Regions from separate parts of the Cupriavidus sp. 207A1 genome, predicted to be linked through region 2. Evidence: predicted binding sites of a transcription regulator. Region 2 holds the regulator's gene; each other region holds the start of a gene.
The links. The regulator FNR, encoded in region 2, switches genes on or off when oxygen is low (the NO sensors DNR and NnrR bind a similar motif). The targets are predictions, from matches to a motif close to TTGATNNNNATCAA.
Positions count from the first base shown of each region.

Region 1: the regulator FNR is predicted to act here: its motif matches at 1,823-1,836, upstream of AC3FMM_RS17330 (universal stress protein).
Region 3: the regulator FNR is predicted to act here: its motif matches at 6,852-6,865, upstream of hemN (oxygen-independent coproporphyrinogen III oxidase).

Region 1 covers NZ_JBYOJO010000008.1:279,859-290,448, forward strand. Annotated here, with positions in the region: gene AC3FMM_RS17315 (universal stress protein) at 1-370, opposite strand, end outside; gene AC3FMM_RS17320 (hypothetical protein) at 529-783, shown strand; gene AC3FMM_RS17325 (DUF1488 family protein) at 993-1,271, opposite strand; gene AC3FMM_RS17330 (universal stress protein) at 1,310-1,762, opposite strand; gene AC3FMM_RS17335 (helix-turn-helix domain-containing protein) at 1,994-2,779, opposite strand; gene AC3FMM_RS17340 (Hsp20/alpha crystallin family protein) at 3,144-3,566, shown strand; gene AC3FMM_RS17345 (CBS domain-containing protein) at 3,591-4,055, shown strand; gene AC3FMM_RS17350 (BON domain-containing protein) at 4,124-4,771, shown strand; gene AC3FMM_RS17355 (BON domain-containing protein) at 4,836-5,489, shown strand; gene AC3FMM_RS17360 (bifunctional acetate--CoA ligase family protein/GNAT family N-acetyltransferase) at 5,586-8,255, shown strand; gene AC3FMM_RS17365 (cation transporting ATPase C-terminal domain-containing protein) at 8,359-8,838, opposite strand; gene AC3FMM_RS17370 (P-type ATPase actuator domain-containing protein) at 8,841-9,158, opposite strand; gene AC3FMM_RS17375 (cation-transporting P-type ATPase) at 9,139-9,471, opposite strand; gene AC3FMM_RS17380 (response regulator) at 9,732-10,130, shown strand; gene AC3FMM_RS17385 (response regulator) at 10,162-10,590, opposite strand, start outside.
Region 2 covers NZ_JBYOJO010000003.1:236,395-246,984, forward strand. Annotated here, with positions in the region: gene ccoG (cytochrome c oxidase accessory protein CcoG) at 1-1,177, shown strand, start outside; gene AC3FMM_RS06715 (FixH family protein) at 1,221-1,430, shown strand; gene AC3FMM_RS06720 (hypothetical protein) at 1,427-1,672, shown strand; gene fnr (fumarate/nitrate reduction transcriptional regulator Fnr) at 1,727-2,452, opposite strand; gene AC3FMM_RS06730 (sulfite exporter TauE/SafE family protein) at 2,530-3,288, shown strand; gene scpB (SMC-Scp complex subunit ScpB) at 3,875-4,711, shown strand; gene rluB (23S rRNA pseudouridine(2605) synthase RluB) at 4,717-6,597, shown strand; gene rimP (ribosome maturation factor RimP) at 6,902-7,390, shown strand; gene nusA (transcription termination factor NusA) at 7,387-8,862, shown strand; gene infB (translation initiation factor IF-2) at 8,952-10,590, shown strand, end outside.
Region 3 covers NZ_JBYOJO010000016.1:53,683-64,272, forward strand. Annotated here, with positions in the region: gene gcvP (aminomethyl-transferring glycine dehydrogenase) at 1-872, opposite strand, end outside; gene gcvH (glycine cleavage system protein GcvH) at 970-1,350, opposite strand; gene gcvT (glycine cleavage system aminomethyltransferase GcvT) at 1,451-2,578, opposite strand; glycine riboswitch at 2,674-2,798, opposite strand; glycine riboswitch at 2,820-2,907, opposite strand; gene AC3FMM_RS25280 (YMGG-like glycine zipper-containing protein) at 2,983-3,210, opposite strand; gene AC3FMM_RS25285 (UvrD-helicase domain-containing protein) at 3,481-5,577, shown strand; gene AC3FMM_RS25290 (ABC transporter substrate-binding protein) at 5,602-6,729, opposite strand; gene hemN (oxygen-independent coproporphyrinogen III oxidase) at 6,941-8,398, shown strand; gene AC3FMM_RS25300 (c-type cytochrome) at 8,475-9,368, opposite strand; tRNA gene AC3FMM_RS25305 (tRNA-Arg) at 9,833-9,908, shown strand; gene AC3FMM_RS25310 (diguanylate cyclase) at 9,961-10,590, opposite strand, start outside.

The DNA of each region.
Region 1 (10,590 bases), on a different contig from region 2:
TGTACGCGTCTTCGTCAGCCGGTTCATGCTGTCCGAGCACGACCAAGTCTGCCAAGCGAGACTCGGCCTGGATCGTGGCAGCGGTCGCCCAGTCCGGGGCCAGCCATTGCGTCGTAACGGCCGTCCCATCGGTGGCATCCCTCAGCGCATTCCGCGCCCGTTCGCCGACTTGGTACTGCCATTCGTTATAGGAAGCGAGATAGCGGTCGCCATCGACCAGATAGCGCATGCCGGCGGGATCGGGCTTGCCGACGGCGAGCAAGCCGACCAGCGTCGACTGGTATTGCACCGCAAGTTGCGTGGCAAGGTGCAGTCGCTGGTACACGCGCCGGCTGGCGTCCAGGTGAACCAGAATCGTGGCGTAGTCCATCAGCTGTCTCCATCAAGCAAGCTCTGTCGTACGGCCGGCGCCGGACCTTCAACGGCAGGTAACGGGCAGACCTCTTTCAATGCCAGGGCTATGATTGCCTCGTAGGGGCCCGCAGTCACGGTCAAGTGGCATGCACCTGATCCTTCCGGAGGCCGGGTATGACCGAAGCAAAATGTTCGTACAAGGGATTTCAGATCGTTCTATGCTTGCCGGACACCGTCGTGCCCGGCAAGTTGTGCGGTCGGGTAGAACTCAAAGCGCCGGACCGTGGTCTCGGCATACGCTTTACGCCGGACTGGCCCGCCCCTCCCGCCAGCCTGAAACGGGCCGAAGAATGGCTCTTTGCCTATGCGGCAGGCATCGTAGATTGCGAGCTGGCCGAAGGCTTCGGCATCGACCTGCACCACAATTAGCGATGCGCCACCGAAGGACAGCCGGTATGCCGCAGCCGGGACAGCTGGCACGTGCGCCACGGCGCGCGGTCTCGGCTGCCGCCAGAAATCCGGCACTGAAGTGCAGGCGCTGCAAAGCGACGCCAATGCGGCCACGGCAAGCGTGCGCCATACCTGGCGGCCTGACGGACCATGGCACAGCGGCTGGAACGCCATGGCAACGGCCCCCATCACACCGCAAAGCGGAAATGCCCGCTGTGCAGCACGATATGCTTCGCGCCCGTCATCTCGAACAAGGATCCAGCCACTTGTTCGATGTCCTGGCGGTTGCGCTGGAATGCGGGCACCAGGTCTTCGCTGCGGTAGGAGCGCGCGCCAAAATGGTCTTCGAGCGCCTCCGCGGTGATTTCATAGACCGCCGGTACCCCGTCCACCTTCACGGGGCACTGCAAGCTGGGCCCAGTCGGGCAATATTCCGGTACATCGCAGATGAAGTCGATCTTGGACATGGCTGACTGGCGTGACGCCCCTCCTGAATCGCAATGGCTTAAGCTGGTTGGGCCCGCACCAGCAATACCGGCGCGAGCGCCTCGGCGACGACCCCGCGCGCAACGCTGCCCATGACCAGACGCCGGACGCCCTGGCGACCATGCGTGCCCATGACAATCAGGTCCGCGCCCCAGGCGTTGGCTTCTGTCGCGATGGTGACGGCGATATCCCCCTGTACCATCGGCTTGCCGAGCAACCGCGTGGCATGGCGAACATGGCCCGCGGCCAGCCGGCCCCGCGCGGCGGCAAGCACGCTCTCGCCGGCGGTGGTGAGATCCTCCACGAGTCTCACCGGATCCAGGCCTGTCACGTCCATGAATGGGCTTCGATCATCGACGACGTAGACCACCTCCACTTCCGCCTCGCAGGCTTGTGCAATCACCATCGCCTGATCCAGCGCCAGTTCCGAGGCGGCGCCGCCGTCCATGGCAACAAGGATGCGGTGATACATGGCGGGGCTCCGGGAAGTCGAGGTATTGATCTCAGCGTAGGACAGCTCACCGCCGCGCTATTGATGCGTGTCAAGGCCGTTGCGGCTTCCACTGGGAAGTCCCGATGGATTCATGATGATCGGATCGGCCCCAGGCAGTGCTTGGCGGGCGTGGGTTGTTTTCGCCGGCGTAGGCGTCGACTTACTTGCTGCCCGGCTCGCTTGCATCTTTCACGTGGACCAGTGGAACGGCTAGCGCGCGTCCAGCGCATCAAGGTTCAACAACTCGAGCGACTTGCCTTGCACGGCCAGCAAGCCCTCGTGCTGGAACTTGGATAAGGTCCGGCTCACCGTTTCGAGCGTCACGCCAAGGTAGCTGCCGATGTCCTCCCGAGTCATGCGCAGGACGAAAGATGTGGCCGAGTAGCCGCGGGCGCGATGGCGCGCGGAGATGCTGAGCAAAAAGTTGGCGACCCGCTGCTCGGCCGACATGTTGCCCAGCAGCATCATCTGGTTTGCCTCCCGGACAATCTCGGCGCTGAGCATGCGGTGGAACTGCCGCTGCAACGGCTTGATCTCGCGGCAGAGCGCCTCGAGCAGATGGTAGGGCAGTAGGCAAACCACGCTGTCCTCCAGGGCAATAGCGTCGCAAGCGTGCGTCTCATCGCAAATGCCGTCCATGCCGATGGCGTCACCGGCCATGAAAAAGCCCGAGATATGCTCCTTGCCGCGCTCCGGCGTCACAACGGTCTTGAAGGAGCCGGCCCGCACGGCGTAGAGACTGCGGAAGGGATCGCCGGCGCGGAACAGCCGTTCGTTGTGCCTGACCGTCCGCCACCCCTGCATGACACGGTCGAGCCGCTCCACGTCATCGACTTCCAGGCTTGCAGCCATGCAGATGTGCCGCATCATGCAACTGGCGCAGCGCGCCCCGGCGCTTGCCGCGGCAGGCCGTGACGCCAGCACGGGCGAGCGGGGCTCGCACGAGGCAAAGGTATCAGCCGCGTTGTTGGTAAGCACTTCGGCCTTGCTGAGCATCTCATACATGGTTGTCTCCGGACTGTGGCCATCCTGTTCCGACCCGCTGTTACCCGGCTGTCGGAGGTCTGCATCTACCTGTGCCAAGTTCTTTTGACCGTAAGTATGGGTGGACACCCGTCCCCTTCCTAGAAGGCTCCGCTGAGTTATTCGTCAGTATTGCGGACCGTCCTGTCAGGCTTCCCTGACACAGGGCTGACCAGGACCCTCGGCGCCCCGGCAGGCGGTATGCCAGACATCTGGTTTTGCCCGGGAGCGCGACCGCAATCTCCTATCGGCTTGATGCAAGACAAGTCGAAATGCCCGGCGCTTGCCAGAGTAGAAGGACCCGGCTGGCAGTGTTGCCGCTTTTCTGGAGACTACGATGAGCAATATCCGACGCAATGACCCGTTCTCGATCGAACCGCTTGGCGACATGCTGCAGGGCATGTTCCGCAACCTGAGGCTGGGCGCGGAAGCCGACCTGCCCTTCAAGGTTGACGTGACGGAATCCGACGCCAGCTATGCCATCACCGCGGACTTGCCGGGCGTGAAGAAGGAAGATATCAACGTCAGCGTGGATCGCGGCACGGTCATGATTACCGCCAAGCTGGAGAAGGCGTCCGAGGTCAAGGAAGGCGATCGCGTGATTCGTCAGGAGCGTTATAGCGGCGCGATGCAGCGGGCCTTCACCCTGGACGGCAACATCGACACAGACAATATCGATGCCAGCTTCCAGGACGGCGTGCTGCGGGTCGTGCTACCCAAAAAGGAAGCGTCGCCGCAGCAGCGCGTAACCATCCGCTGAAGCGGCGCGGACAAGGAGAATGTCATGCGGGTTCAGGATATCTGCTCCGCCAAGGCCGTTCACGTACCGCTGTCTTGCACGCTGCAGGAAGCGGCGGTGCAGATGCGGGACCGCCATGTCGGCGCGCTGATCGTCACGGAAAATTCCCCCAATGGCACGCGCGCGGTCGGCATGGTTACCGACCGGGACATGGTCACCGGTGCCGCGGCCAGCGGCTCCGACCCCTGCCACACCGAGGTCATCGACGTGATGACGCGCGGGCTCGTCGCCATCTCGCAGGACGCCGCGTTAACCGACGCGATCCAGATGATGCTGTCGCACGGCGTCAGGCGCCTGGCGGTTCTCGACCACGAAGCCGTGAGCGGCGTGATTTCGCTCGATGATCTGCTCGGCGCGTTGGCGGCCGACTGGGGCATGATCGCCGCGCTTATTCGCAACGAGCTGCAACGCGAACGCTCAGGCAGCATCCAGTCGACGTTGCACGCGTGATGCGGCATGTGGTGTGGCTTTTATGAACGGCGCCGTATTGCGGCGCCCGCTTTCTGGAAGAGATCAAGATGAAAACCGATCATCAGATTCAAAAGGAAGTGAGCGAAGAGCTCGACTGGGACCCGTCGATTGACGCCGCGGCCATCGGGGTTGAAGTCAACGAGGGCATCGTCACGCTTAACGGCCATCTGGGCAGCTACGCCGCCAAGCTGGCGGCCGAACGCGCTGCGGAGCGCGTTGCCGGCGTGCGCGCGGTGGTCGTCAAGCTGGACGTGCATGCACCCGGTGCACTTGCGGACGAGTCCATTGCCGCAGCGGCTCGGGAAGCGCTGCAGTGGCATGTACATATTCCCCCGGATGCCGTCATGGTCCGCGTCGAGCGCGGGTGGGTGACGTTGTCCGGAGAAGTGAACTGGGGCTATCAGAAGCGGCTGGCCGAGCGTACCGTGGGCCAATTGCGGGGCCTCGTCGGCCTTGTCAACAACATTCGCCTCAACGCCACCGCCGTGCCTCCCGACATCGAGAGACGGATCGAAGACGCCTTGAAGCGGCACGCCTCACGCGAAGCACACCACATCACCGTCAAGGTGGAAGGGGGCACGGCCACACTCTCGGGAGAGGTCGATTCCCTGGCGGACCGCCGCGCCGCAGTGGGTGCGGTATGGTCCGCACCGGGCATCTCGGCAGTGATTGACCAACTCGAAACCAGGCCGTGACTCGCGTCTGCCTCTTATGAGGCAGAGCGCCCAGTGGCCCAAAGCGATGAAGGGAACAGGCGATATGCAAGGCGATATCCAACTCAAGCAGCGTGTCGTGGAAGCGCTGTCCTGGGATCCGGCCGTCGAGGCCGCCGAGGTCGGCGTCCAAGTCCGCGACGGCGTGGTCACGCTGACCGGCCACCTCGACAGCCATGCGGCCAAGTATGCGGCAGAGGATGCTGTCCGGGGCGTCGCAGGCGTGAAGGCGATCGCGGTAGAGATCGATGTGCGCCTGCCCAGCGAGTGCCGGCGCACGGACGCCGATATTGCGCGCGCGGCCAGCAATATCCTGGCGTGGACGTCCATGGTGCCGGTTGATAGCATTCGTGTCATGGTCGAAGATGGTTCGGTCACCCTGACTGGCACGGTTGACTGGAACTACCAGCGCATGGCGGCCCAACGCGCGGTGGCGGGGCTGTACGGCGTGGTCGGCGTGACGAACGCGATCGTGGTCCAGCCGTCGGTCCAGCCACAGGACGTCAAGGACCGCATCCAGCGGGCGATCGAGCGGCAGGCTACGGATGATGCGGCGCACGTCGCCGTCGAGGCCAAGGACGGCGTGGTCCGGCTGCGCGGCAGCCTGCGCACCTGGGCCGAACGCGAGGCGGCGCTGGAGGCAGCGTGGGCCGGGCCGGGCGTGATCGCCGTGGAAAACGACATCCTGGTCAACTTATAAGCACACGACCGCGCCATGGGACGGCAGCCGCCGCGCCGGTACCCGCGACGGACTTCTGCCAGACTTCGACCTGCGTTCACTGGCAGACTACCCGTCATGACAATCCGCAATCTCGATGCGCTATTTCGCCCAAGATCGGTGGCTTTGGTGGGGGCGACAAGGCGGCCGCTCAGCGTCGGCGCCACGGTGCTGGACAACCTGATGGCGAGTGGCTTCACTGGCCCGGTGTATCTGGTCAACCCCAAGTACGCGACGCTCGCCGGCGTGCCCTGCTATCCGTCGATCGGGGCTCTGCCCGCGCCGCCCGACCTCGCCATCCTCTGTACGCCCGCGGCCACCATCCCAGGTCTTGTCGCCGCCCTCGGTGCGATCGGCACGCGCGCGGCGATTGTGCTCAGCGCGGGCTTCGAGGGGCCGGCGGACAGTGCCGCCGGCGCTATGCGCCAGGCCGTTCTGGACGCAGCACGGCCCCACCTGCTCAGGGTCCTGGGACCGAACTGCCTGGGCCTGATCGCTCCGGGCGTACGCCTCAATGCGAGCTTCGCGCCAGGTGCGGCCATCGCAGGCACCCTGGCATTCGCTACCCAGTCCGGCGCGCTGGCCACGGCGGTGCTTGACTGGGCGAGATCGCGGCAGATCGGCTTCTCTCACTTCATTTCGCTGGGCGACAGCGCCGACGTGGATGTGGCCGATGTACTCGACTACCTGGCCCGCGATAGCGCCACCCGCGCCATCCTGCTCTATATCGAGGCGGTCCGGCACGGCGCCAGGTTCATGTCGGCGGCACGCGCGGCGGCGCGCAGCAAGCCTGTACTGATTATCAAGGGCGGGCGTAGCGCGCAGGCGTCACGCGCCGCCGCTTCCCATACGGGCGCGCTTGCCGGTACGGACGGCGTCTACGACGCAGCGATCCGGCGAGCCGGCATGTTGCGGATCGATACCACCGAGGCGCTGTTCGACGCGGTCGAGATGCTGGCCCGGCTGCACGGTGTGCGCGGGGCCAGGCTGGCTATCCTGACCAACGGTGGCGGCGCCGGCGTGATGGCCATCGACGCCCTCGCGGACGGCGGCGGCACGCTGGCCAGCCTCTCTGACCAGACGCTCGCAAGGCTCGACGAGGTGCTTCCCGCGACGTGGCCACGCGCGAACCCCATCGACATCATCGGCGACGCCCCGGTCCGGCGCTACCAGGAAGCGCACGCCATTCTTTGCGATGCCCCCGAGGTCGACGCCGTGCTGATGATCCATGCCCCAACTGCGATCGTGCCAGCGGCGGAAATCGCTGCCGCGCTGGTCAGCGCGCCGCCCGGGCGAAAGCCCCTGATGACGGCGTGGCTCGGCGGTGAGACGGTGCAGCAGGCGCGCCAGCTGTGCCAGCGTGCCGGCCTGCCGACCTTCGAGACGCCGGAACAAGCCGTGCGCGCCTTCCTGCAGGCATGCGAGTACTACGCAAACCAGCAACTGCTGATGCGCACGCCACCCGCCGACGACACCTCGAGGCCGACCGACAAGGTCTTGGCGCGCGGGATAGTCGCCGCTGCCCTGAGCGGTGGCAGAAAGATGCTGATGGAACCAGAGGCGAAGGCAGTACTGGCTGCCTACGGCATCCCGGTGGTGCCGACCGAGACCGCACACAGTGTCGAAGACGCCGTCCACAAGGCCGCTGGCCTTGGCTATCCGGTTGCACTGAAGATCCTTTCCCCCGATATCACCCACAAATCGACCGCTGGCGGCGTAGCGCTGGGACTCGCCGACGCCGCCGCAGTGCGCAGCGCGGGCCATGACATGCTGGCACGAATCCGCCAGGATCTTCCGGAGGCACGGCTGGACGGGTTCACCATCCAGTCGATGGTCAGCCACAGCGACAGCTTCGAACTGATCGCCGGGGTCGCGACAGACCGCGTGTTCGGACCGGTCCTGCTGTTCGGGCACGGCGGCGTCGGCACCGAGCATATCCGCGACACGGCTGTTGCGCTGCCGCCGCTCGATGCGCTGCTCGCGCATGACCTGATATCGCGCACCCGCGTCGGCCGCTTGCTGAAAGGCTGGAGAGGGCATCCGGGCATCAACCGGGAGCAACTGATCGACGTCCTGGTGCAGTTGTCGCGCATGGTTTGCGACATCCCGGAGATCGTCGAACTCGATGTTAATCCCCTGCTGGCGAGCCCCCATGGCGTCATCGCGCTCGACGCACGCATCGCCGTGGCAGTCCCGTCCGGAGCGGAGCCGCGACTGTCGATCCAGCCCTATCCGGAGGCGCTGGAGGAGCGCATCACCTGCAATGGGCGCAGCTACGTCATACGGGCGGTGCGGCCAAGCGACGAAGCATCATACCAAGCATACTTCCGTCAGCTCACGCCGGAGGATGTCCACGCGCGCTATTACTGCGCCTTCCGTGAACCCGACCACGACCAACTCGCCCGCCTGACGCAGATCGACTATGCGCGCGAGATGGTCTTCATCATCACCACCACGGATGCGTCGGGGCAGTGCAGCATGCTGGGCGAGGTGCGTGCTGTAGCCGACCCGGACAATGCACAGGCCGAGTTCGGCATTGCCGTGCGCTCGGATTGCCACGGACAGGGCTTGGGCAAGTTGTTGCTCGACAAAATGGTGCGCTACGCGCGCTCAAGAGGTACCGGCGCGCTGGTGGGATCCACCTTGCGGCACAATGCTGCCATGCTGGCACTGGCACGCAGCTGCGGATTTACCGTCAAGGCCGCCCCCGGCGACGAATGCGTCAGCCTGCATCTTGCCCTCGTTTGAGCGAACGGCCGCAGGTCGGTGCGCAAGCGCGCCCTTTCGAACGCCTGGCGCCCCGGATTCCATTCCGGTCCAGATGGCCCACGCTTGCCGCTCCTTGCGCTGGCTAGGGTTTCAGCCGCTTCCCGGCCGCCGTGCCGGTCATTCCGGGCTCGCATCGCAGGGGCGGCGCTGAACCGGTGTCGCCAGGCATCGGGGTCGCGGTGCGCCGCTTGCGCCCGAGCCGCTTGCCCAGCTCCATCGCCACCAGAAGCATCGATGCAAGGACCAGCAGCCCAACCCAGGTCACGCCGGTAACGGGGGCGATGCGAAGCGTGTCACTCGGTCCGTGCAGGTACATCGCGCTGACGTGCTCGCCCAGCGCCACCATCACGCTCGTGACCAGAAGCGTGTTGGCGAAGAATCCCAGCCTTAACATCGAGCGATGCTCGGACCGGCTGTTCACGGACCGGCTGTTCGCGGTCTGCACGTTTTCCGCCAGCAGGAAGGACAGCGGCAGCAGGTTGCACGCAGTATCCACCGGATAGCGCGCTAGGATCCAGGGATAGAAGCCCGAGAATGCCCCCGACCCGCCGCGGCCACGCATCACTATGGTCCCGGCAAAGGCGAGGCATGGCGGTTCGTCTGCCGCGCCCTTGGCGGGCCGCCTGTCGGGCGTGACGGGCAAGCCTTGCGCACCGGCAGGGATTCCGCCGTCAGCAGCGATTCATCGCATTGCAGCTCGATGGCTTCGATCAGCACCAGATTCGCCGGGGCGCGGCCATCCGCCTCCAGCAGGACCAGATCGCCGGGCACCAGTTCGCCCGCCTCGATCTGCCGCTGCTCGCCATCGCGGATCACCGTCGCGACAGGCTGCTCCAGGCTACGCAGTGCGGTGGTGGCCTTGTCAGCCGTATGTTCCTCCACGGTGCCAATGATGCCGTTGAGCAGCAGGACGGCGCCAATGAATGTGGCGTCCTGGATGCCCCATCGCCACGGATATCACCGTGGCGACGAGCAGGATATAGATCAGCGGACTGCGGAACTGATGCAGGAATACCGCTGCGATCGGCCGCGATCGGGATTGCGGCAGTGCATTCCGCCCGAGCGCGGCTAACCTTGCAAGCGCTTGCGCCGCGGTCAGGCCCTCGGTCTGGTGTTCCGGCCCGTTCAGGCCGGGGTTACCGTGCCCGGCGCAGTTCGTGTGACGACCTGCCAACGGCTTTTCGTCCTGGTGCATGGCCATTGGTGTCATTGGTTCGCCGCGGCCGCCCGGTCGCGGCTGTGCCGGCCAATGAAGCGTAGGCCATGTTACCTGGTAACGGTTGACTTCCGTCAATGCTGCGAACGTTCGAGGTGTGCATCGCAAGGTGCCCTGTCCACATCCGGCCCGGTCAAAGCGAGGCTGTCAGGAAATCCTGACAGACTCTTCTCCGGCCCTGACTCAAGCTTCAGCCTCCACCTATTTCGCACGGACCGGATAGCGTCGACACTAGTCACATGCCCGATGCCAATCTCCCTCACCTCCCAACGCTGTACCTCGTCGAGCCCTCGGGTTCGCTGCGGTCGCGGCAACTGAGCATGCTGGCGCGCATTTCCGGCATCCGAGTGATCGCAGCCGGCGCCAGTGCCAGCGGCGAACTGGCCAGCCTTACCCACTATCGCCCCGACATCGTGGTGATCGGATTGCGCAGCGCCAGCGCGCGGGCGCTGCACGACATCCGGACGATCCGCTCGGCCCTGCCGCACTGCGTACTGGTGGTCCTGGTCGATCCGCTGGCGCAACCGCTTCGGCATGCCTGCCTGAAAGCAGGTGGCGATTATTGCTTCGACCGGACCCTGGAGCTGGGAGCCCTGCGCTCCACGCTCGACCGGCTGGCGGCCAGCGCATGCCATTGATGCTGCGTGGTCCTGTCGGATCGTGGAGGTCCTACAGATCCGCGTCTTCGTCGAACAGGTGGTTGCGCATCGCGTAGCGCAACAGCATGGCCTCGTTCGACATTCGCATCTTTTCCATCAGACGCATCTTGTAGGTACTGACCGTCTTTGCGCTGACACACATGGCAGCAGCGATGGCCGTGATGGGCTCTCCCATCACCAGGCGCCGGTACACTTCGAGTTCCCGGTCCGACAGCCGAAGGTGCGGCAGGTCGTCGGTCTGGTCCTTGATGCCACTGGCCAGCTTGGCAGCCATGCCCTGGCTGACGTAAGTGCCGCCGCGCGCGACCTGTTCGATCGCCGATACCAGTTCGGTCGCCGCACTCTCCTTGGTCAGATAACCGGCCGCTCCCGCCTGGAAGGCACGCACAATGTACTGCTCTTCGGCATGCATGGTAAGCACCAGGATGCGCAATGCCGG
Region 2 (10,590 bases):
GGCGGTGCTGCTGGTCATCTCCGCGCTGGCGCTGTTCCTGTTCACGGCGATCGCGGGACGGCTGTTCTGCGGCTACGCGTGCCCGCAAACGGTCTACACCGAGATCTTCATGTGGATCGAGCGGCGGGTCGAAGGCGACCGCATCGCCCGCATCCGCCTCGACGGGGATCCGTGGAGCCTGCGCAAATTCCGCATCAAGGCAACCAAGCATTTCCTGTGGGTGCTGATCGCACTGTGGACCGGTTTCACGTTCATCGGCTACTTTGCGCCGATCCGCGAACTGGGCGGCGAGGTACTGGCGCTGACGCTGGGCCCCTGGCAGGCATTCTGGATGCTGTTCTACGCGTTCGCCACGTGGGGCAACGCAGGCTTCATGCGCGAGCAAGTATGCAAGTACATGTGCCCCTACGCGCGTTTCCAGAGCGTGATGGTGGACCGCGACACCTTTGTCGTGACCTATGACGTCGGCCGCGGCGAGCCGCGCGGCAGCCGCTCGCGCAAGACCGACCATCACCAGGCCGGGCTTGGCGATTGCGTCAACTGCAGCATCTGCGTGCAGGTATGCCCGACCGGCATCGACATCCGCGATGGCCTGCAGTACGAGTGCATCGGCTGCGGCGCCTGCATCGACGCCTGCAACCAGGTCATGGACAAGATGGACTACCCGCGCGGGCTGATCCGGTACACCTCGGAAAACGCAATGCGCAAGGGCCTGTCCGCTGCGGCATCGCGCAAGCGCCTGCTGCGTCCGCGCGTCATCATCTACTCGGTGATCTGGGTGGCGCTGCTGGCGGGGTTCATGGCGTCGATCATGCTGCGCACGCCGCTGAAGGTCGACATCATCCGCGATCGCGGTGCGCTGGGCCGGGAGGTGGAAGGGCGCTGGATCGAGAACGTCTATCGGCTGCAACTGATCAACACCACCGAGGCGCCGATGCAGATCCGCGTGCGTGCCGACAGCGATGAACTGAAGGACCTGACGGTCGAATACGACAAGCAGGCCGAATCGCTGGCGCCAACCTCCAACCGGCTGCTGCCGATCCGCATCCGCGTGCCGATAGAGGCCGCCAGGCAAGGCACGCACAAGATCAACGTAACAGTAACGAGCGAAGGCACGGAGCAAGGGCATGCTGAAATTCGGCAATCCACCAGTTTTATCGTGCCGCGCGATTTGTGAAGCTAGGCGACTCACACGTAGTCGCCAGGACGAAGGGGGCAAGATGAGTCAGCAAGGCAATCCGTGGTGGAAGGAACCGTGGCCATGGCTGCTGATGGCCGGTCCGCTGGTGGCCATGGTGGCGTGCGGCGTGACGATCTGGCTGGCGTCGGCACACCCCGACCTGCCGGTGCAGGGCGCGGCGCGGCATGGCCTGGTGGTCGAGAAGGTGGAAGCGGTGGCGCCCAAGTCCGCGGCAGCGAGGCAGCCATGAGGTTGCGCTGGCTGATGTGGGTGCTGTGGCCGGGCTTCCTGATGGCGGGTCTGGCGACGGCGACGGTTTTTTCCGTCGTCGATCCGGGCGACCTCAAATTCTTCGGCCATCCGATCGAATCGTCGCGCGAGTCGGTCTATACCGTCGGCTTCCTGCTGGCGTGGGTGTTCTGCGCGTTGTCCAGCGGGCTGACGCTGTACACCATGCCGACGCGGCTGGCGGATACGGACGAACTGGAATAGGGAAGGACTATCGCGTTGCCGGCGCCGCAGGCGGCGCGGCAACGCCGCGGTGGCTCAGCAGCTACGGCTGTAGAGTTGCTTGATGCCGTCGATGTCGATCAGCTTGACATGCCGTTGGCGGATCTGGATCAGCCCGGCCTCGGCAAAGCGCGAGAACAGGCGACTCACGGTCTCGAGTTTCAGCCCGAGGTAGCTGCCGATCTCTTCGCGGCTCATGCGCATCACGAACTCGGACGCCGAATAACCGCGCGCCGACAGCCGTTCCGACAGGTTGATCAGGAAGGCGGCGAGGCGTTCCTCGGCGCGCATCGAGCCGAGCGTGACCAGCATCAGCTGGTCGTGCGTGATTTCCTTGCCCATCAGGCGCAGGAACTGCTGTTGCAGCGAAGGCAGGTCGGCGGACAGCGTCTGCAGATCGTTCATGCGGACCACGCATACCTCGGTATCTTCGAGTGCGGTCGCATCGGATGCATGCTGCATCTCGCCCAGGCCGTCGAGGCCGACGATTTCACCGGGCAGGTGGAACCCGGTAATCTGCGAGCGTCCGTCTTCGGTGGTGACATGCGTCTTGAGCGTACCGAAGCGGATGGCGTAGACCGCGGTGAGCGGGTCACCCATGCGGTAAAGGGTTTCCCCCTTGTGCACGCGGATGCGTTCCTGCACCAGCGTGTCGATCTTGGCAAGGTCTTGCTGCGACATGCCAACCGGGAGGCACAGCTGTCCCATCGCACAGGTGGAGCAGCGGGGCGACATCTCGGTAATGGGGATGGAAGTGAGCAATTGGAACCTGCTAGAAATGGCAGCGGGGCACGATATGGGCATTTTACCGTGCGATGTGATCCGGCAGGGAGACAGAATTGACATTTGGAGTATTGATCAGCGTTTTCCTGCTCGCTCTGCTGGGCGGCGTGCACTGCGCCGCCATGTGCGGCGGCGTGGCGCTGGCCGTGGAGCAGCGGCGCGGCAAGGCAGCGCCGGTCAGCCTGGTGCGCAGCCGCACTGCATGGCTCGGCGAGTTACTGTTGATGCACTTTGGCAGGATTACCACCTATATGCTGCTCGGTGCGGCGCTGGGCGCCGCGGGCGCCACCGCCTGGAAGCAGGACTACCTGCCAGTGCAGCGCTGGCTGTTCGGCGCCGGCAGCCTGATGCTGCTGTGGTCGGGCTGGCGCCTGCTGCGCGGCAGTACCTTTACCGTGAACTGGCTGGAGCGGCTGGCGGCGCGTGCCGGCGCTGCGGTGGCCGGGCGGCTCGGCGGCGTCGCCGGCGCGTTGCCGGCCTTCGTGCGGGCGCGCGGCGGGCTGGCCCGGCGTTATGGCGTGGGCCTGGCCTGGGGGCTGGTGCCGTGCGGCATGGTCTACGGTGCGCTGACGCTGGCGCTGCTGGCGGGCAATGCCGGCTCGGGCGCGCTGGTGATGGGCGTGTTCGGGCTTGGCACGCTGCCGAACCTGCTGGTGCTGTCCGGGCTGTCCGGCTATCTGAGACTGTGGTCGCGGCGACCGGGCGTGCGCCTGGGCGCGGGCCTTGCCGTGATGGCGTTCGGCGGGCTTGGCATTGCGCGAGCGGTGCTGCTGCCACATTCGCTGGCGGAACAGGGCTTTTGCCTGGTGTTTTGATGCCCCATGCGGCATCCTGCGGCGCCGGCACCCCGCGCAAGCAGGATGATGGTTGCAGGCGGAGCCGGGAATGCCATACAATCGCCAGCATTGCGGTATCGCGCGGAGTCAGACAGGCTGCGGTAAGCAGCGGCGATCAGCGCCTGGCGGTCTTCCTATCCGAAGGCGCGCTCGGGACGCGGGAAGCGGAAGGCTTTCGATGAGCGCCAGTCCCCGCGATCCATCCGGTTCAAAAGATCTGGTTCAAAAGTCCGGTTGGCGCTGCGGCGTGGTAGATGCCGGCCTTGCTCCCGATACCCGTATTTTCTTGCGTCCGAGGCGTTCAGTTCGCCGACCGCGATGTCCGTTTGTGCGGACGAGCGACGCAAGAGGTTCGCTGGCCGATCCATGACGGCATGCGGACGATCTCCTGCCGGAAGCCCCGGCAACTCGATGCAAAGAATGGGAAGTGCACGGCCTGGGTACGGCAGGTATCCGGCTCGCTGCGCAATGAGATGGCGGTGGCTTTGGCACCGCTGTATCCAAAATCTCCGGTGCCCCGGATCCGTCCGGGAGCAGGTGCAAAGACAGGCTGCACACCATCAACATGAATACCCAAGAGGCGAAGATCGTCCTCGAGACGGCGCTGATCTGCGCGCAGGAACCGTTGCGCGTCAACGATCTGCGCCGCCTGTTCGACGATGACGTCGGCGCAGACACTATCCGCGTGCTGCTGGACGAACTGCGCCAGGATTGGCGCCCGCGCGGCGTGGAGCTGGTGGCGCTGGCAAGCGGCTGGCGGTTCCAGAGCCGGCCCGAAATGCGGGAATACCTCGACCGCCTGAATCCGGAAAAACCGCCAAAATACTCGCGTGCGGTGATGGAGACCCTGGCGATCATCGCCTACCGCCAGCCGGTGACCCGTGGCGATATCGAGGAAATCCGCGGTGTGACGGTCAGCACGGAAGTGATCAAGAAGCTCGAGGACCGCAGCTGGATCGAGGTCATCGGCCATCGCGACGTGCCGGGTCGCCCGGCGCTGTATGCCACCACCAAGGCCTTCCTGGACGACCTCGGGCTGCGCACGCTGGACGAGCTGCCGCCGCTGGAAGACGCTCAGGCGCAGGCACAGGCCGCCTTGCTGGAGCAGCAGGCGATCAACTTCGAAGACCTGGCGGCGAACAAGCCGGCCAGCGCCGACGAGGAAGCCTTTGCCGAGCCGGTCACGCCGGCCGATACATCGTCAGCGGCCGAGAGCGCGCCCGCGCGCGAAGACGGTGCCGATGGCTTTGACGCGCAGCCGGCTGCCGAGACGGTGGTTGAGGCCGGTGCGGGCGATGCCACCGAATCGGCTGCAACCCCTCCGGACGGGGCGCGGGACCAACTGCCTGAAGACGGCACCCCGCCGCACCCGAGCGAGCACGACGAGCGCGTGCCGAACTGAACAACATGCAACATCCGATAGTGAATATCTTGTCTGATTCCGTTGAGCAAGACGCCCGCCACGCGGGCGCATCCGCCGACACCGGCGCCGCAGAACCCGGAACGGGCAGCGACGCCGCGCCCCGCCGCAAGGGGCTGCGCCGCGGTCTGAGGAACCTGGTGGCATCGCGCCGCCAGGCCGCGCAGGACCGCGCCGAGGGCGCCGAAGGCGCCGGCGCGGCCGGCCAGGGCGATGCCGGCGAGGCAGGTGCCGCCGCCAGCGCGGGCGCCGCCGGTGCCGGGCGTGGCGGCCAGCGCGGCCGCGGCAAGCGCAAGACGGGCCAGGGCGAAGGCGGGCAGGGCGGCCAGGGCAGCCAGGGCGGCAGCAAGGCAGACAAGATCGACCGCGCGGCCCGCGCCGAAGGCGCCGACAAGCCGGAGCAGCCTGGCCGCAAGCGCAAGCAGGCCCCGCGCAGCGGCAAGCCCGCGCCCACCGGCGACACCCAGGGCGCCGGCGCGCGCCAGCAGGGCCGGCGCAAGGATGGCGGCAAGCCGCAGGCACCGCGCAAGGGCCAGGCCGGCGCCGACAAGTCCGCGGCGGGCAGCGAAGACCTGTTCCGCTTCGTCATCTCCGAGCAGTACGACAGCGAAGACACCGTCATCCCGCGCACCAAGGCCAAGCCCGTGCGCGAGCTGTCTGCCGATGACGACGCGCCCAAGCTGCACAAGGTTCTGGCCGAAGGCGGCCTGGGCTCGCGCCGCGAGATGGAAGAGCTGATCCTGCAGGGCCGGGTCTCGGTCAACGGGCTGCCGGCCCATATCGGCCAGCGCATCCTGCCGGCCGACCAGGTCCGCGTGAACGGCAAGCTGATCCACCGCAAGGTGTCGACCAAGCCGCCGCGCGTGCTGCTGTATCACAAGCCTGCCGGCGAAATCGTCAGCCAGTCGGATCCGGAAGGCCGCCCGACCGTGTTCGACAACCTGCCGCGCATCAAGACCGGCAAGTGGGTCGCGGTGGGCCGCCTGGACTTCAACACCGAAGGCCTGCTGATCTTCACCACCTCGGGCGATATTGCCAACCGGTTCATGCATCCGCGCTACGGCGTCGAGCGCGAATACGCGGTGCGCACGCTGGGCGAGCTGGCCGAAGCCGACCGCCAGCGCCTGCTGCACGGCATCAAGCTGGATGACGGCGAGGCCAACTTCCTGCGTATTGCCGACGGTGGCGGCGAAGGCGTCAACCATTGGTACCACGTGGCCCTGACCGAAGGCCGCAATCGCGAAGTGCGCCGCATGTTCGAGGCGGTCGGCCTGACCGTGTCGCGCCTGATCCGCACCCGCTACGGCCAGTTCCTGCTGCCGCGCGGGCTCAAGCGCGGCCGCTGGCAGGAAGTCGAGCCGAATGACGTCAAGGCGCTGATGACCAGCGTCGGCCTGAAGGTGCCGGGCAAGGGCGAGCAGGCGCCCAAGGGCGCCACCAAGGTGGGCGGGCGCAAGCAGCGCACCGAGGCGGCGATTGCCGGCATGCCGATGCATACCGGCATGGACGGCCTGCCGCGCTTCGAGCAGGGCGGTCCTCGTGGCGGCGGCGGCAGCCGCAGCAGCCAGCCGGATCCGATGAAGACGTCGATGGGCTATATCAGCCACGGGCCGACGTTGCTGACCTCGCACGCCGCGAACCTCGGCGGGGGCCGCGGCGCCGGTGCGCGCCAGGGACGCGGCGGCGGTACTGGCATGGGCGGCATGGGCGGTGCCAGGGGGCAGGCCGGCCAGGGGCAGGGCAAGGCCCGCCGCGGCGGTGGCGAGGCCAATGGCAACGTGATGCCGAAGGCAGCCAAGTCGGGTGGCAACCGTTCGCAGCGTGGTGGCAGCGGCAATCGTGGTGGCAACCGCGGCGGCAATCGGTAAGCGCCGTACGCGGCGCATGGCGGGCATAACGCCTGCCTGCGCCGCATGCGGTCCGCGGTAATGTCTGGCTTTTGCCTTTTCGACATAATCCGCGTATAATTCAAGTCTATTCAAAAAGCCATCCTCGTCCGAGGATGGGCGAATGATGGGCATTGCGCCCATTTTTTTTTGGTTCGCCCGTTTTCGGTGCTTCCGCCTGGGGCGGAAAGGGTTGGCGGACAGGCAGCGCTGCAGCAGGGTCGTCCCGGACGGCACCGGCGGGGTTTGCCTGCCACGGTGTTGATGGCCATTACTCGGGATAACAGTGCATCTGGCAGATTTGATCGAAACCACCCTAAGCGGCATGGGATATGAGCTGGTCGAGCTCGAGCGTGCCCCGGCCGGATTGCTGCGTGTCTATATCGATCAGCCTGAAACCGGCATTGCCATCGAGGATTGCGAAAAGGTGAGCCGCCAGCTCACCCACGTGTTTACGGTCGAGAACGTCGACTATGAACGCCTCGAGGTCTCGTCGCCCGGACTGGACCGGCCGCTGAAGAAGCTGGCCGACTTCATCCGCTTTGCCGGCGCGGAGGCGCGCGTGACGCTGCGCCTGCCCGTCAACGGACAGAAGAACTTCACCGGCATCCTGCGCGAGCCCACCGGCGCCGCGGGCGAAGAGAAGATCGGCCTGGAGTTCGAGGGCAAGGATGGCCCGGCGCTGCTGGAATTTGCCGTATCCGATGTCGACAAGGCACGCCTGGTGCCGGTGATCGACTTCAAAGGAAATCAAAGAAAAGGGAACAAGCAATGAGCCGCGAAGTTCTGTTGCTCGTCGATGCGCTTGCGCGTGAGAAGAACGTCGACAAGGATGTGGTATTCGGTGCCCTGGAGGCGGCGCTCGCCTCGGCCACCAAGAAGCGTTTCGAGGAAGACGTGGATATCCGTGTCGCGATCGATCGCGAGTCGGGCGAGCATGAAACCTTCCGCCGCTGGCTGGTCGTTCCCGACGAGCTGGGCCTGCAGGAGCCGGACAAGCAGATCCTGCTGTTCGAGGCCCGCGAGGAAAACCCGAGCATCGAGCTGGGCGACTATATCGAGCAGCAGATCGAATCGGTCGAGTTCGGCCGCATCGGCGCGCAGGCCGCCAAGCAGGTGATCCTGCAGCGCATCCGCGATGCCGAGCGCGAGCAGATCCTGAACGACTACCTCGATCGCGGCGAAAAGATCATGACCGGCACGGTCAAGCGCGCCGACAAGAAGGGCCTGATCGTCGAGTCCGGCCGCGTCGAGGCGCTGCTGGCCCGCGACCAGATCATCCCCAAGGAAAACCTGCGCACCGGCGACCGCGTGCGCGCCTATATCCTGAATGTCGACCGCGCCGCGCGCGGCCCGCAGATCGAACTGTCGCGTACCGCGCCCGATTTCCTGATCAAGCTCTTCGAGAACGAAGTGCCTGAAATGGAACAGGGCCTGCTTGAGATCAAGGCGGCTGCCCGCGACCCGGGCGTGCGCGCCAAGATCGCGGTGGTGGCGCATGACAAGCGCATCGACCCGATCGGCACCTGCGTGGGCGTGCGCGGCACGCGCGTCACTGCGGTGCGCAACGAGATCGGCGGCGAGGCGGTGGATATCGTGCTGTGGTCCGAAGACCCGGCGCAGTTTGTGATCGGCGCGCTGGCACCTGCGCAGGTGCAGTCGATCGTTGTCGATGAAGAGAAGCACAGCATGGACGTGGTGGTCGACGAGGAAAACCTCGCCGTCGCCATCGGCCGCAGCGGTCAGAACGTGCGCCTGGCGTCCGAGCTGACCGGCTGGCAGATCAACATCATGACGCAGGAAGAATCGGCGCAGAAGCAGGCCGAAGAGAGCGATGTCGTGCGCAAGCTGTTCATGTCCAAGCTGGACGTGGATGAGGAAGTCGCGGACATCCTGATCGAGGAAGGCTTCTCCACGCTGGAAGAAGTGGCTTATGTCCCCATCAGTGAAATGATGGAGATCGAGGCCTTTGACGAAGACACCGTCAACGAGCTGCGCAATCGCGCGCGTGATGCGCTCCTGACGATGGAACTGGCCCGGGAAGAAAAGGTGGAAGAGGTGTCGCAGGACCTGCGCTCGCTCGACGGCCTCAACCCGGAACTGATCGGCAAGCTGGCCGAAGGCGATATCCATACGCGTGACGACCTGGCCGAACTGGCCGTGGACGAGCTGGTCGAGATGACCGGTGTCAGCGAGGAAGAAGCCAAGTCGCTGATCATGAAAGCACGGGAACATTGGTTCAACTGAGGGACACGCCCTGGCCGCTGAAACCGGGCAGGGCGCGCTTTCCGCAACAATTTGTCCCGACGTAGAAACCAAGCATTGAAAGGGTTTGAATGGCAAGCACAACAGTTGCCCAACTGGCCGCAGAACTGAGTCGCAGCGCAGCTGCCCTGCTGGAACAATTGCAGGCGGCTGGGGTGGGCAAAGCGACGCCAGAAGACATCATCACGGAATCGGATAAGACCAGGCTGCTGGACTATCTGAAGCGCTCGCACGGCCAGGCCGACGACAGCGCCCGCAAGAAGATCACACTGACCAAGCGCGAAACCTCGGAGATCCGCCAGTCGGACGCCACCGGCAAGACCCGCACGGTCCAGGTGGAAGTGCGCAAGAAGCGCGTGCTGATCAAGCGCGACGACGCTGCGCCGGAATCGCAGGCCGATGGCGCCGAGGCCCAGGCCCAGGTCGTCGACGCCGCCGAGGAGGCGCGCCGCGAAGCGGAAGAACGCCGCCAGGCAGAACAACTGGCGCGTCAGGAAGCCGAGGCCAAGGCCGCCCGCGAGGCCGCCGAGCGCGAGGAAGCCGAGCGCCGCGCGCGCCAGGAGGCACTCGAGGCCGAACAGCGCCGCCAGGCCGAACTCGCTGCCCGCAAGGCCGAGGAAGAGGCTGCCGCGTCGCGCGCCGTGACCGAAGCCAACGAGGACGCCTCGCGCAAGAAGGCCGAGGACGAGAAGGCCCGCGTCGCCGCTGAACGCGCCGAGGCGCAGAAGGCTGCCGACGAGGCCAAGGTTGCCGCCGACAAGGCCCGCGCCGAGCAGGAAATCGCCGCGCGCAAGCGCCGCGAGGCTGCCGAAGCCGAAGCCCGTGCGATCCAGCAGATGCTGAACGCGCCGGCCCGCGTGCTGAAGGCGCCGTCCGAGCGCAAGGCCGAGGAAAAGAAGGCCGAGCAGACCGGTACGCTGCACAAGCCGGTCAAGCCGGCCGGCACCGAAGCCAAGCCGGGCGAGAAGAAGCCGGTGACCGCCACCGCCACCACCACCACCGACAAGAAGGGCAAGGTCGTCAAGGCCGGCACCTCGTCGACGTGGCAGGACGAAGGCAGCCGCAAGAAGGGCAGCGGCCTGAAGACGCGCGGCGATTCGTCGGGCGGCGTGGGCGGCTGGCGCGGTGGCCCGCGCGGCCGTGGCGGCCGTCAGCAGCAGCATGACGACAGCCGCAGCAACTTCCAGGCGCCGACCGAACCGGTGGTGCGCGAAGTGCACGTGCCCGAAACCATCTCGGTGGCCGACCTGGCCCACAAGATGGCAGTGAAGGCATCCGAGGTCATCAAGCAGATGATGAAGCTCGGCCAGATGGTGACGATCAACCAGGTGCTGGACCAGGAAACCGCCATGATCGTGGTGGAAGAAATGGGCCACAAGGCGTACGCCGCCAAGCTGGACGATCCGGAAGCGCTGCTGGTGGTCGACGGCGAAGAGCACGAAGACGCCGAACTGCTGCCGCGTCCGCCGGTGGTGACCGTGATGGGTCACGTCGACCACGGCAAGACCTCGCTGCTGGACTACATCCGCCGCACCAAGGTGGCCGCGGGCGAAGCCGGCGGGATTACGCAGCATATCGGTGCCTACCATGTGGAAACCGACCGCGGCGTGATCACCTTCCTGGACACCCCGGGTCACGAGGCCTTCACGGCCATGCGTGCCCGCGGTGCCAAGGCCACCGACATCGTGATCCTGGTGGTCGCGGCCGACG
Region 3 (10,590 bases), on a different contig from region 2:
CCCAGCGGCACGCCGAAGCGCTGCGAGTTGCCCACGGCCACGTCGGCACCCCATTCGCCCGGCGCGGCAATCAGCGTCAGCGCCAGCAGATCGGCGGCGGCCACCACCAGGCCGCCGGCGGCGTGCACCGCGTCGGCGATGGCGCGATAGTCATTGATGTCGCCGTTCACGCCCGGGTACTGCAGCAGCACGCCGAACGCGCTCGCGGCAGCGGCGTCGGCGGCGGGGCCGACCTTGACTTCGATGCCCAGCGGCAGCGCGCGCGTGCGTACCACTTCCAGCGTCTGCGGCAGCACGTCGTCGGCGACGAAGAAGATATTGGAGTCGTGCTTGTTCACGCGCTGCAGCAGCGTCATCGCTTCGGCGGCGGCGGTGCCTTCGTCCAGCATCGACGCGTTGGCGATGTCCAGCCCGGTCAGGTCGGTCACCATCTGCTGGAAGTTCAGCATCGCTTCCAGGCGGCCTTGCGAGATTTCCGGCTGGTAGGGCGTGTAGGCGGTGTACCAGGCGGGGTTTTCGAAGATATTGCGCAGGATGACGCCGGGTGTGATGGTGTTGAAGTAGCCCTGGCCGATGAAGCTCTTCAGCACCTTGTTCTTGCCCGCCAGCGCGCGCAGCTTCGCCAGCGCGGCCTCTTCGCTCAGCGGCTCGGTGAACTCGCCCATCGGCATGCCGTCGCGTCGGCGGATGGCGGCGGGGATGACGGCGTCGATCAGCGCGGCGCGGCTCTCGTAGCCGAGCACCTTCAGCATGTGGTGCTGTTCGGGGCTATCGGGGCCGATATGGCGGGCGGCGAAGGCGTCGCGCGCCTCCAGTTCGGCCAGCGTGGGCCGGTTTGCTTGGGCGGCGTTCATGGGCAGCGGGGCGTTCATGGGCAAGAACCTCGTGGAGGGCGCGGCGGCAGGTGGTCAGCCGTGCCGCGGCGCCGCGAATGCGGTGTGCCGGTCCCGGAGGGGGACCGGCGGGCGATCAGGCGCCGACGCTGGCCTTGTAGGCGTCGGCCGACATCAGGCCGTTGACGTCGTCGCCATTGGCCGGCTTGAGCTTGAACAGCCACGCGTCGAAGGCGTTGGCGTTGACGCTTTCCGGCGCCGCGGTGGCGGCCTCGTTGACGGCGATCACTTCGCCGGCCACGGGCGCGTAGATGTCGGAAGCGGCCTTCACCGACTCGACCACGGCCAGCGCGTCGCCGGCACCGACCGACTTGCCCACTTCGGGCAGCTCCAGGAAGACGATGTCGCCCAGCGCGTCCTGTGCGTGGTCGGTAATGCCGATGGTGAGCGTGCCGTCGGCTTCGACGCGCACCCACTCATGCGACTCGGTGTACTTGAGGTCAGCGGGGAAATTCATGAAGGTTCTCCGGATTCAGATCTGTTTCTTGTTGGGTGATGCCTGCCCGGCAACGCTGCCGGCAGGCGAGGGCGACCGTTGGGTGAGCGGGGCTGTCCCCTTAGCTCACGAGTGCCTTGCCATGACGCACAAACGGCAGTTTAACCACAGTCGCGTTGAGTTTGCGGTCGCGGATCTCCACCTGCACGGTGTCGCCCACGTTCACGCCCTGCGGTAGTCGCGCGAAGGCGATCGATTGCGACAGCGAGGGGCTGAAGGTGCCGCTGGTGATTTCACCGTCACCGGCGGGGGTGATGACTTTCTGGTGGGCGCGCAGCACGCCGCCCTTGTCCCGCAGGATCAGGCCGAGGAACTGCTGGCGCGAACCCGCCGCGGTCAGTGCCGCCTTGCCGGTGAAATCGCGCTCGCTCTGCAGGTCGACGGTCCACGCCAGGCCCGCGTCCAGCGGCGAGACCTTGATGTCCATGTCCTGGCCGTACAAATTCATGCCGGCTTCCAGGCGCAGCGTGTCGCGTGTGCCCAGGCCGGCCGGGCGCACGCCCGCGGCATTCAGTTTTTCCCACAGGCCGGCGACGCTTGCGGCCGGCACCACCAGCTCGAAGCCGTCCACGCCGGTGTAGCCGGTGCGCGCCACCATCACTTCGCCGAGGGCGGGATCCTGCACGACCACGGCATTGAACGGCTTGAGTGCGTCGGAAGGCTGGGTCGACGGGAAGGTGCTCCACACCTTGGCGCGGGCGTTGGGTCCCTGCACCGCGACGATCGCCAGCGGCTGCACGCCCTCGGGCGCGACGTCCGTGCGGCGCGGGGTGATGGTCACGCCGCTGCCGGTGGCGTCGTTGCGGGCGCGGATCCAGTCGATATCGCCGACCGCGGTGCCGGCGTTGACCACCAGGCGGAAACGGTCCTCGGCGAAGAAATAGACGATCAGGTCGTCGATGACGCCGCCGTTCTCGTCCAGCATGCAGGAATAGAGCGCCTTGCCGGGGGACTGCAGCTTGTCGACGTTGTTGGCCAGCAGGCCGCGCAGGAAGCTGCGGGTATTGGCGCCGGCGAGATCGACCACGCACATGTGCGAGACGTCGAACATGCCGGCATCGTTGCGCACGGCATGGTGCTCCTCGATCTGCGAGCCGTAGTTGACCGGCATGTCCCAGCCGCCGAAGTCGACCATGCGGGCGCCGAGGGCGCGGTGGATAGCGTTGAGGGGCGTGGCCTGGAGCGTCATGGAATCCTCGGGGGCAGTCTCGGTTGGCGAAAACAAAAAAGGGCCATCCGCCGCAACGATCGCTACGCCAATATGGCGAGCAATCCGCTGCGGCGGATGACCCCTCTGTCCTCGATACCTGAGAGATTACGAGGCGGATCCCGTGGACCCAATCCTCGCGCGCCCCTTCGGTGGGCACGCTCGCCACGAATGACGGGTGCCGCTCTCCAGAGTGCGGCATGCATCGTGTGCATGTTGCATGCCGATCCGACCGGTCCGTGGTGCCTGAGAGTTTTCGGGTGATACCCCTTCGGCGGCGCAGGCGATGCGCGCTCTCCCGGTTGGATGCGCGCAATGTACGGGAGGCCCCGGCCTTTGTCAAACCACGGCAAGGGCCCGTACCCGCCGCTGCGCGCCGGGGCTGCTTACTTCTTCTTGTCGTCGGTGACAACGTTGCCGATGACGCCGCCCACGGCCGCGCCGCCCAGCGTACCCAGCGCGCTGCCGTCGGTCAGGACGGCGCCGCCGACCGCGCCGGCACCGGCGCCGATGGCGGTGTTACGTTGTTTCGGGGTCATGTCCGCGCAACCGGCAAAAGCCGCGACCGTCATGCCGATCAGGGTCACCTTGGTCAAAGTTTGCAGGGTTTTCATTGTTGGCTCCGATGTGATGATTCGTGCATGCCCGAGCGATCCGGCGGACCGGGGGACACACTGATTAGAGTGTCGCGTTATGTCATTGGCTCCGGTCTTTACGAAGTGTTACGCCAGTGACACGGCCTGGCCCACCCTCGCGGCTTGCGCTGACTGACCCGCCGCGGCGAGCGTGTTAACATCGGCAGCTTTGCCGCAGGCCCGGGTGACGGGATGCCGGCAAATCCGCTCTTTCCCGCGATTCCGCTGCCGCCCCCGACACCTGCCCGCATGACCCATGGCCTGAACCCCGCCCAATCCGAAGCCGTCCGCTACCTGGACGGGCCTTGCCTGGTGCTGGCCGGCGCGGGCTCCGGCAAGACCCGGGTGATCACGCAGAAGATCGCGCATCTGATCGAGGACAAGGGCTTCGAGCCGCGCCATATCGCCGCCGTCACATTTACCAACAAGGCGGCCAAGGAGATGCAGGAGCGCATCGCCAAGCTGATGGAGGGCAAGACCACGCGCGAGGGCAAGCGCATTCCGCTCAAGCAGCTGACGGTCTGCACCTTCCACTCGCTGGGCGTGCAGATCCTGCGCATGGAAGCCGAGCACGTGGGCCTGAAGCCGCAGTTCTCGATCATGGATTCGGACGACTGCTTCGGCCTGATCCAGGAGCAACTGGGCACCACCGACAAGAAGCTGATCCGCGGCGTGCAGAGCACGATCTCGCTGTGGAAGAACGGCATGGTCGACCCCGAGGCCGCGATCGCGCAGGCTGCCAATGCCGACGAGCACCAGGCCGCGCTGGTCTACCGCAACTACGTCGCCACGCTGAACGCCTACCAGGCGGTGGATTTCGACGACCTGATCCGCCTGCCGGCCGAACTGTTCGCGCGCAACGAGGCGGTACAGCTGAAGTGGCAGAACCGGCTGCGCTACTTCCTGGTCGACGAGTACCAGGACACCAACGCCTGCCAGTACCAGCTGCTCAAGCTGCTGGCGGGTGGCTCGCACCTGCGCGCGCCGGCCTTCACCGCGGTGGGCGACGACGACCAGGCCATCTACGGCTGGCGCGGCGCCACGCTGGATAACCTGCGGGGCCTGCAGACCGACTTCCCCAACCTGAAGGTGATCAAGCTGGAGCAGAACTACCGCTCCACCGTGCGCATCCTGGAAGCGGCCAACGCGGTCATCGCCAACAATCCCAAGCTGTTCGACAAGAAGCTGTGGAGCGAGCACGGCATGGGCGATCCCATCGCCATCCACCCGATGAACGACGAGGAGCACGAGGCCGAGTCGGTGGTGTTCCGCCTGTCGGCGCACAAGTTCGAGCGCCGCGCGCAGTTCCGCGACTACGCCATCCTTTACCGTGGCAACCACCAGGCGCGGCTGTTCGAGCAGATCCTGCGGCGCGAGCGCATTCCCTATGTGCTGTCGGGTGGCCAGAGCTTCTTCGACAAGGCCGAGATCAAGGACATCTGCGCCTACCTGCGCCTGATCGCCAATCCCGACGACGATCCCGCCTTTATCCGCGCCATCACCACGCCGCGCCGCGGCGTCGGCAACACTACGCTCGAAGTGCTGGGCACGTTTGCCGGGCAGGCCAAGGTGTCGTTGTTCGAGGCGGCGATGATGGGCGGCATCGAGGGCAAGCTGCAGCCGCGCCAGCTGGAGCCGCTGCGCGTGTTCTGCGAATCGATGGTGCGGCTGGCCGACCGCGCGGCGAAGGACCCGGCTACTGAAGTGCTCGACGACCTGATGGCCGGCATCCACTACGAGGCTTACCTGTACGACAGCTTCGACGAGCGGCAGGCGCAGTCGCGCTGGACCAACACGCTGGAGTTCCTCGAATGGCTCAAGCGCAAGGGCACCAAGCCGGAAGCGGTCGAGGGCGAGGAAGCCACTGGCTACGACAACGCCGACGGCTTCGGCAGCGAAGGCAAGAACCTGCTTGAGCTGACGCAGACCGTGGCGCTGATGAGCATGCTCGAAGGGCGCGAGGAAGATCCCGACGCGGTGCGGCTGTCGACGCTGCACGCCTCCAAGGGGCTGGAATATCCGCATGTGTTCCTGGTCGGCGTGGAAGAGGGCATCCTGCCCCACTGCCGCGAAGACGACGACATGACCGACGAGAAGATCGAGGAAGAGCGCCGGCTGATGTATGTCGGCATCACGCGCGCGCAGCGCAGCCTGCAGATCAGCTGGTGCAAGAAGCGCAAGCGTGCGCGCGAGACCTATTCGTGCCAGCCGTCGCGCTTTATCGGCGAGATGAAGCTGGAAGAAGCGCCGGCGCCCAAGGACGACACCCCGGCGATGAGCCCCAAGGACCGGCTCGGCGCGCTCAAGGCGCTGCTGGGCAATGGGGGCAAGGCGGTCGCCGGCTGAGCGGTCACGGCGCCCGCGCAGCTTCTACCGCGCGCCCGACACCGCCAGCGTGACGTACTGCGAGCCGCGCTGCCCGCGCGTGAAGTCCAGCGTGAAGTCGCCGACATCGACGCGCCCCTGCAGCGCCCGCCGCAACTCCGCCGTGCCGCCGGAGCGCACACCCTGCAGCGAACGTGCGAGCCAGGCGGCACCGATATAGCCGGCCAGCGTCGCCGGCGACGGCGGCTCGTCCAGGTACTGCTTCATGCGCGCCACGTGCTCCTTCACCACCCGCAACGTGGCCTGCTGCGGCCCCGGCGCGACCTGGGTCAGCACCATCCCGCCGGCGTAGCCGCGGCCCAGGATCTCGCGCGCGGCATTGGCGCTGACCGCGGACAGGCCCACCAGGAAGCCGTACCACCCCTGCGCCGCCAGCGCCCGGCCCAGTTCGGCATAGGCCAGCGTGTCGCCGGCGACGATCACCGCGCCCGGGCGTGTTGCCGCAATGCGCCGTGCCGCGGCGTCGCCGCTGCCTTCCAGCAGCACCGCGCGGGTGCCGGTCTGCGCCTCCAGCCGGGCCAGGGACGACACCGCGAAATCCGGCGCCACGGCCAGCGCGATGTGCGTCAGCCCGTAGCCGCGCAACTGTTGCGCGGCCGCGTCCAGTTCCGCCTGGTAGTCGGCCCGCGTGAACCAGACATTGTCGGCGGCCAACGCCAGCCCCGACAGCGGCGCAATGATCTGCATGCCGCGCCGCGCCAGTTCGGTCGATGACGCGAGCGCGGGCAGCAGCCGGTCGCCGGGACCGAACAGCAGCCCCGCATGTTCCGTGTCGGCCAGCGACACCGCCTGCGCCAGCGCGCGGCGCGGATCCGGGTCCGCATCGCGCACCACGTGCTGGATCCGTACAGGACCGCCGGTGGCGTTGACGGCGTCGAACATTACCTTGGCCCCGGCCAGGTAGTCGCGCGCCAGGTCGGACTGGGCGCCGTTGCGGTCGACCAGGTGCCCCACCACCACCGTGCGCGGCGCCTGTGTCCGGGCAGAGAACGCGGGCAGGGCCAGCGCCATGCCGGTCGCGGCAAGCAGCCGGCGCCGGCCGGCGTCTGCCGGCGGGTGGTCGCGCAGCGGTGGGTACGGCACGGGCGTGGGGGAGCGGCGGGAACGTGACATGGCTGGAACCTGGCGGATCGCGCGTGGGCGCGGTGGCGCGCAGCGTACCCGGCACCCATGACACCAATGTGACGTACGCGTGCAGCCCAGCGGCAGCGGCGCCGCTCGGCTCAGGCGCGCATTTGACGGCGGTCAAGCTACGGGCGCCGGGCCGGTCCTACGATGACGTGTCGCATACCCATTCCCCCGCGCCCCCATGAACCCGTCAGCCATGACTTTCCCCGCGCTCGACCGCCGCGCGCTCTCCGACTTCCGCGCGCTGGCCGGGCGCATCGACGGCAACGGCCCGCGCTATACCTCGTACCCGACCGCCGACCGCTTCCACAACGGCCCCGACCCGTCGCTGTACCACGACGCGCTGGCCGCCTGCCGCGCCGATGCGCCGGCGCCGCTGTCGCTGTACCTGCATATCCCGTTCTGCGAGAACATCTGCTACTACTGCGGCTGCAACAAGATCATCACGCGCGACCACGGCCGCAGCGCGCGCTACGTCAGCTACCTGGGCCGCGAAATGGCGCTGGTGGCCGGGCGGCTGGGCGAGCGCCGGCAGGTGATCCAGTCGCATTGGGGCGGCGGCACGCCGACCTTCCTGAACCCGGAAGAAATGCGTCGCGTGATGGCGCTGCTGAACACGCATTTCGCGCTGGCGGCCGACGGCGAGCACTCGATCGAGATCGATCCGCGCCGTGTCGACCATGACCGCATGGCGCTGCTGGCCGAGCTGGGCTTCAACCGCGTCAGCCTGGGCGTGCAGGATTTCGACCCCGAGGTGCAGCAGGCCATCCACCGCATCCAGCCGTTCGAGGAGACCCGCGCCGTGGTCGATGCCGCGCGCGCGCTGGGCTTCCGCTCGGTCAGCCTGGACCTGATCTACGGGCTGCCGCACCAGACCGCGGCGCGCTTCGGCCGCACCATCGACCAGGTGCTGGCGCTGCGCCCGGACCGGCTTTCGGTCTACAGCTACGCCCACCTGCCGCACGTGTTCAAGCCGCAGCGCCGCATCGACGAACAGGCGTTGCCACAAGCCGGCGAGAAGCTTGACATCCTGGTCTCGACCATCGAGCGGCTGACCGCCGAGGGTTATGTCTATATCGGCATGGACCACTTCGCGCTGCCCGACGACGACCTCGCCGTGGCCCAGCGCGAGGGCCGGCTGCAGCGCAACTTCCAGGGCTATTCGACGCACGCCGGCTATGACCAGGTCGGGCTCGGCATCTCGGCGATCGGCGCGATCGCGGGGCGCTACGTGCAGAACGCGCGCACGCTCGACGACTACTACGGGGCGCTGGACCAGGGCCGCCTGCCGCTGGCCAGGGGCGTGGCGATGACGGCCGATGACCACCTGCGGCGCGAGCTGATTGGCGACCTGATGTGCAGTGGCGTGCTCGATCTCCCTGCCATCGAGGCGCGCCATGGCATCGATTTCAACGAGGCCTTTGCCGCGGAACTGGCCGAGCTGGAGCGCCTGGCCACCGACGGACTGGTGTGCCACGAGCCCGGCCGCATCACCGTGACGCCGCTGGGCCGGCTGCTGGTGCGCCGCGTGGCGATGGTGTTCGACCGCTACCTGCGCGACGATGCCGCCCGGCCGGTCGACAGCGGCGCGCGCGCCGCCAACGACGGCACCCAGCCGATCCGTATCGTGCCGCGTTACTCGCGCGTGGTGTAGCGCGCAAGAGCGGCCCCGGGCCGGACGAAAAAAAACCCGCGCAAGGCGCGGGTTTTTTGTTGGCGTCGGCGCCGGCTTACTTGGCGGCGTTGGCCATGTAGTCCGACGCGGCGATCACATCGGCATCCGGGCCGGCATAGCCGCCCTTGGGCGGCATCACGCCCTTGCCCTTGAGCGCAAAGTTGTGGACCGCATCCATGCCTTCCTTCAGGCGCGGGGCCCAGGCGGCCTTGTCGCCGAACTTGGGCGCACCGGCCACGCCGGCGGCATGGCAGGCGGCACAGACCTGCTCGTAGACCTTCTTGCCCACTTCGGCCGAGGCAGCTGCCGGCGCGGCAGCGGCGGCGGCAGGTGCGGGTGCGGCAGCGGCTGCCGGAGCCGCAGCGGGGGCCGGCGCTGCAGCGGCAGCCGGGGCGGCCGCTTCAGGGGCTGCGGCCGTTGCAGGCGCGGCAGCGGCCGGGGCCGGCGGCTCGGGGAACTTGGCGCCGCCGGCGTCGGCCAGGTAGACCACGGCGCGGGCCAGTTCGTAATCGGTGTAGTCGTCAGGCGTGCTGCCGGCGCGCGGTGGCATCGCGCCCTTGCCGTTGAGCACCGACTTCATCAGGCCGTCGAAGCCCTGGCCGATGCGCGCGGTCCAGTCGCCGGCGGTACCGTGCTTGGGCGCACCCGCCGCGCCGGTGGCGTGGCAGGCGGCGCAGATTTCCTTGTAGACCTGTTCGCCGGTCTTGAACACGCGCGGCGCGTTGGGATCCTTGATTTCGAGCGAGGCGACCGGCTTGATGCGATCGTTGACGGCTTCGGCGGCGGTGCTCGCACCGGCGCTTTCGGTCGAGCCGTGTCCGACGAAGTTGACCAGCAGGATGATCACGATGATCGGCACCAGGAACGCCGCGATCACGACTGCGATCAACTGCTTCGGGGTTTTGATGGGAGACTCGTGCTCGGGGTGTTCGTTGTGGACGTCGCTCATACAGAACTCTCAGTTTTGCAGGAAACCTTCTGGCCGCTTACGCTCGGCTTGCTTTTTCTGGCCCTGGTGTGGCCCTTCGCTGACCACTATCCGGCCCCATCCGGACCGCCCGCGCTCCCCTGCGGCCCTTGCCTGACTTGGGTCTGTTGCCATTTGCGTACCTCGGCCTGTCTCCCGGACCGGGGCCCGATTGTCGCCGACAACCAGCCGCCCGGATTTGACCCCGGTCGACTCGTTGCGCCGACGGCGCGACGGGCACGATTTGACGCAAATAGCTGGCGATTATAGCGCCAAAGCCCCCCTGCCAGTGCCAAAAAGCGGCGGTTGCGAGACGTTCCCCGGCGCCAGTATCGGCCCCGCATGGACGGCGCCGGGCAAAAGCGGTATCCTATGCGACTTTCCAGCGGCGGCATTCGCCCGCCGCAGCCGCTGTACCCGCAAAACCGGTTGCAAAACCGTCCTGTGCGCCCGTAGCTCAATGGATAGAGTACTGCCCTCCGAAGGCAGGGGTTGCTGGTTCGATCCCAGCCGGGCGCGCCAATCCCATCCGGATTCCCGCTTTACGCGATCAGATTCGCTTTCCAACCTACGCTCACGCCGTGCGCGCAGGAGCGGGGGTGCCGTCGTCCATCGGCTCTGTCACCGGGTCGTCGCTGACGACCCGGTTGCGCCCGGCGTTCTTGGCAGCATAGAGACGACGGTCCGCCACCATCAGCATGGTGTCGAGGCTGTCGGTGCCGTCGGCGCCCAGGTCCGATACGCCGATCGAAACCGTGAAGCGGATCTCCCCCTTGTCGGTCGCGTCGGCTGCCGGCTCGCAGACTACCTGGCCCAGGACCTGGCGCAGCCGCTCGGCCGCCTCTGTCGCTTCCGCGATGCTGGTACGCGGCAGCAGCACGGCGAATTCTTCGCCGCCGATGCGCGCCGGCACGTCGATGGACCGCACGGTCGCGCGCACCACGTCGGCCAGTTTTTTCAGCACGCGGTCGCCGCTGGCGTGGCCCCAGTTGTCGTTGATGCGTTTGAAGCGGTCGATATCGACCATCATCATCGACATCGGCGTCTTCTCGCGCAGGCTGTGGTTGTGCTCGATGGCAAAACGCGCCTCGAACATGCGACGGTTGGACAGCCCGGTCAGCGGGTCGGTCTCGGCCAGTTCGCGCAGTGCTTCGCCGCGGGCGAGGTAGTGTGAAAACAGCTTGCGGAAACCCTGCAGCGTGAC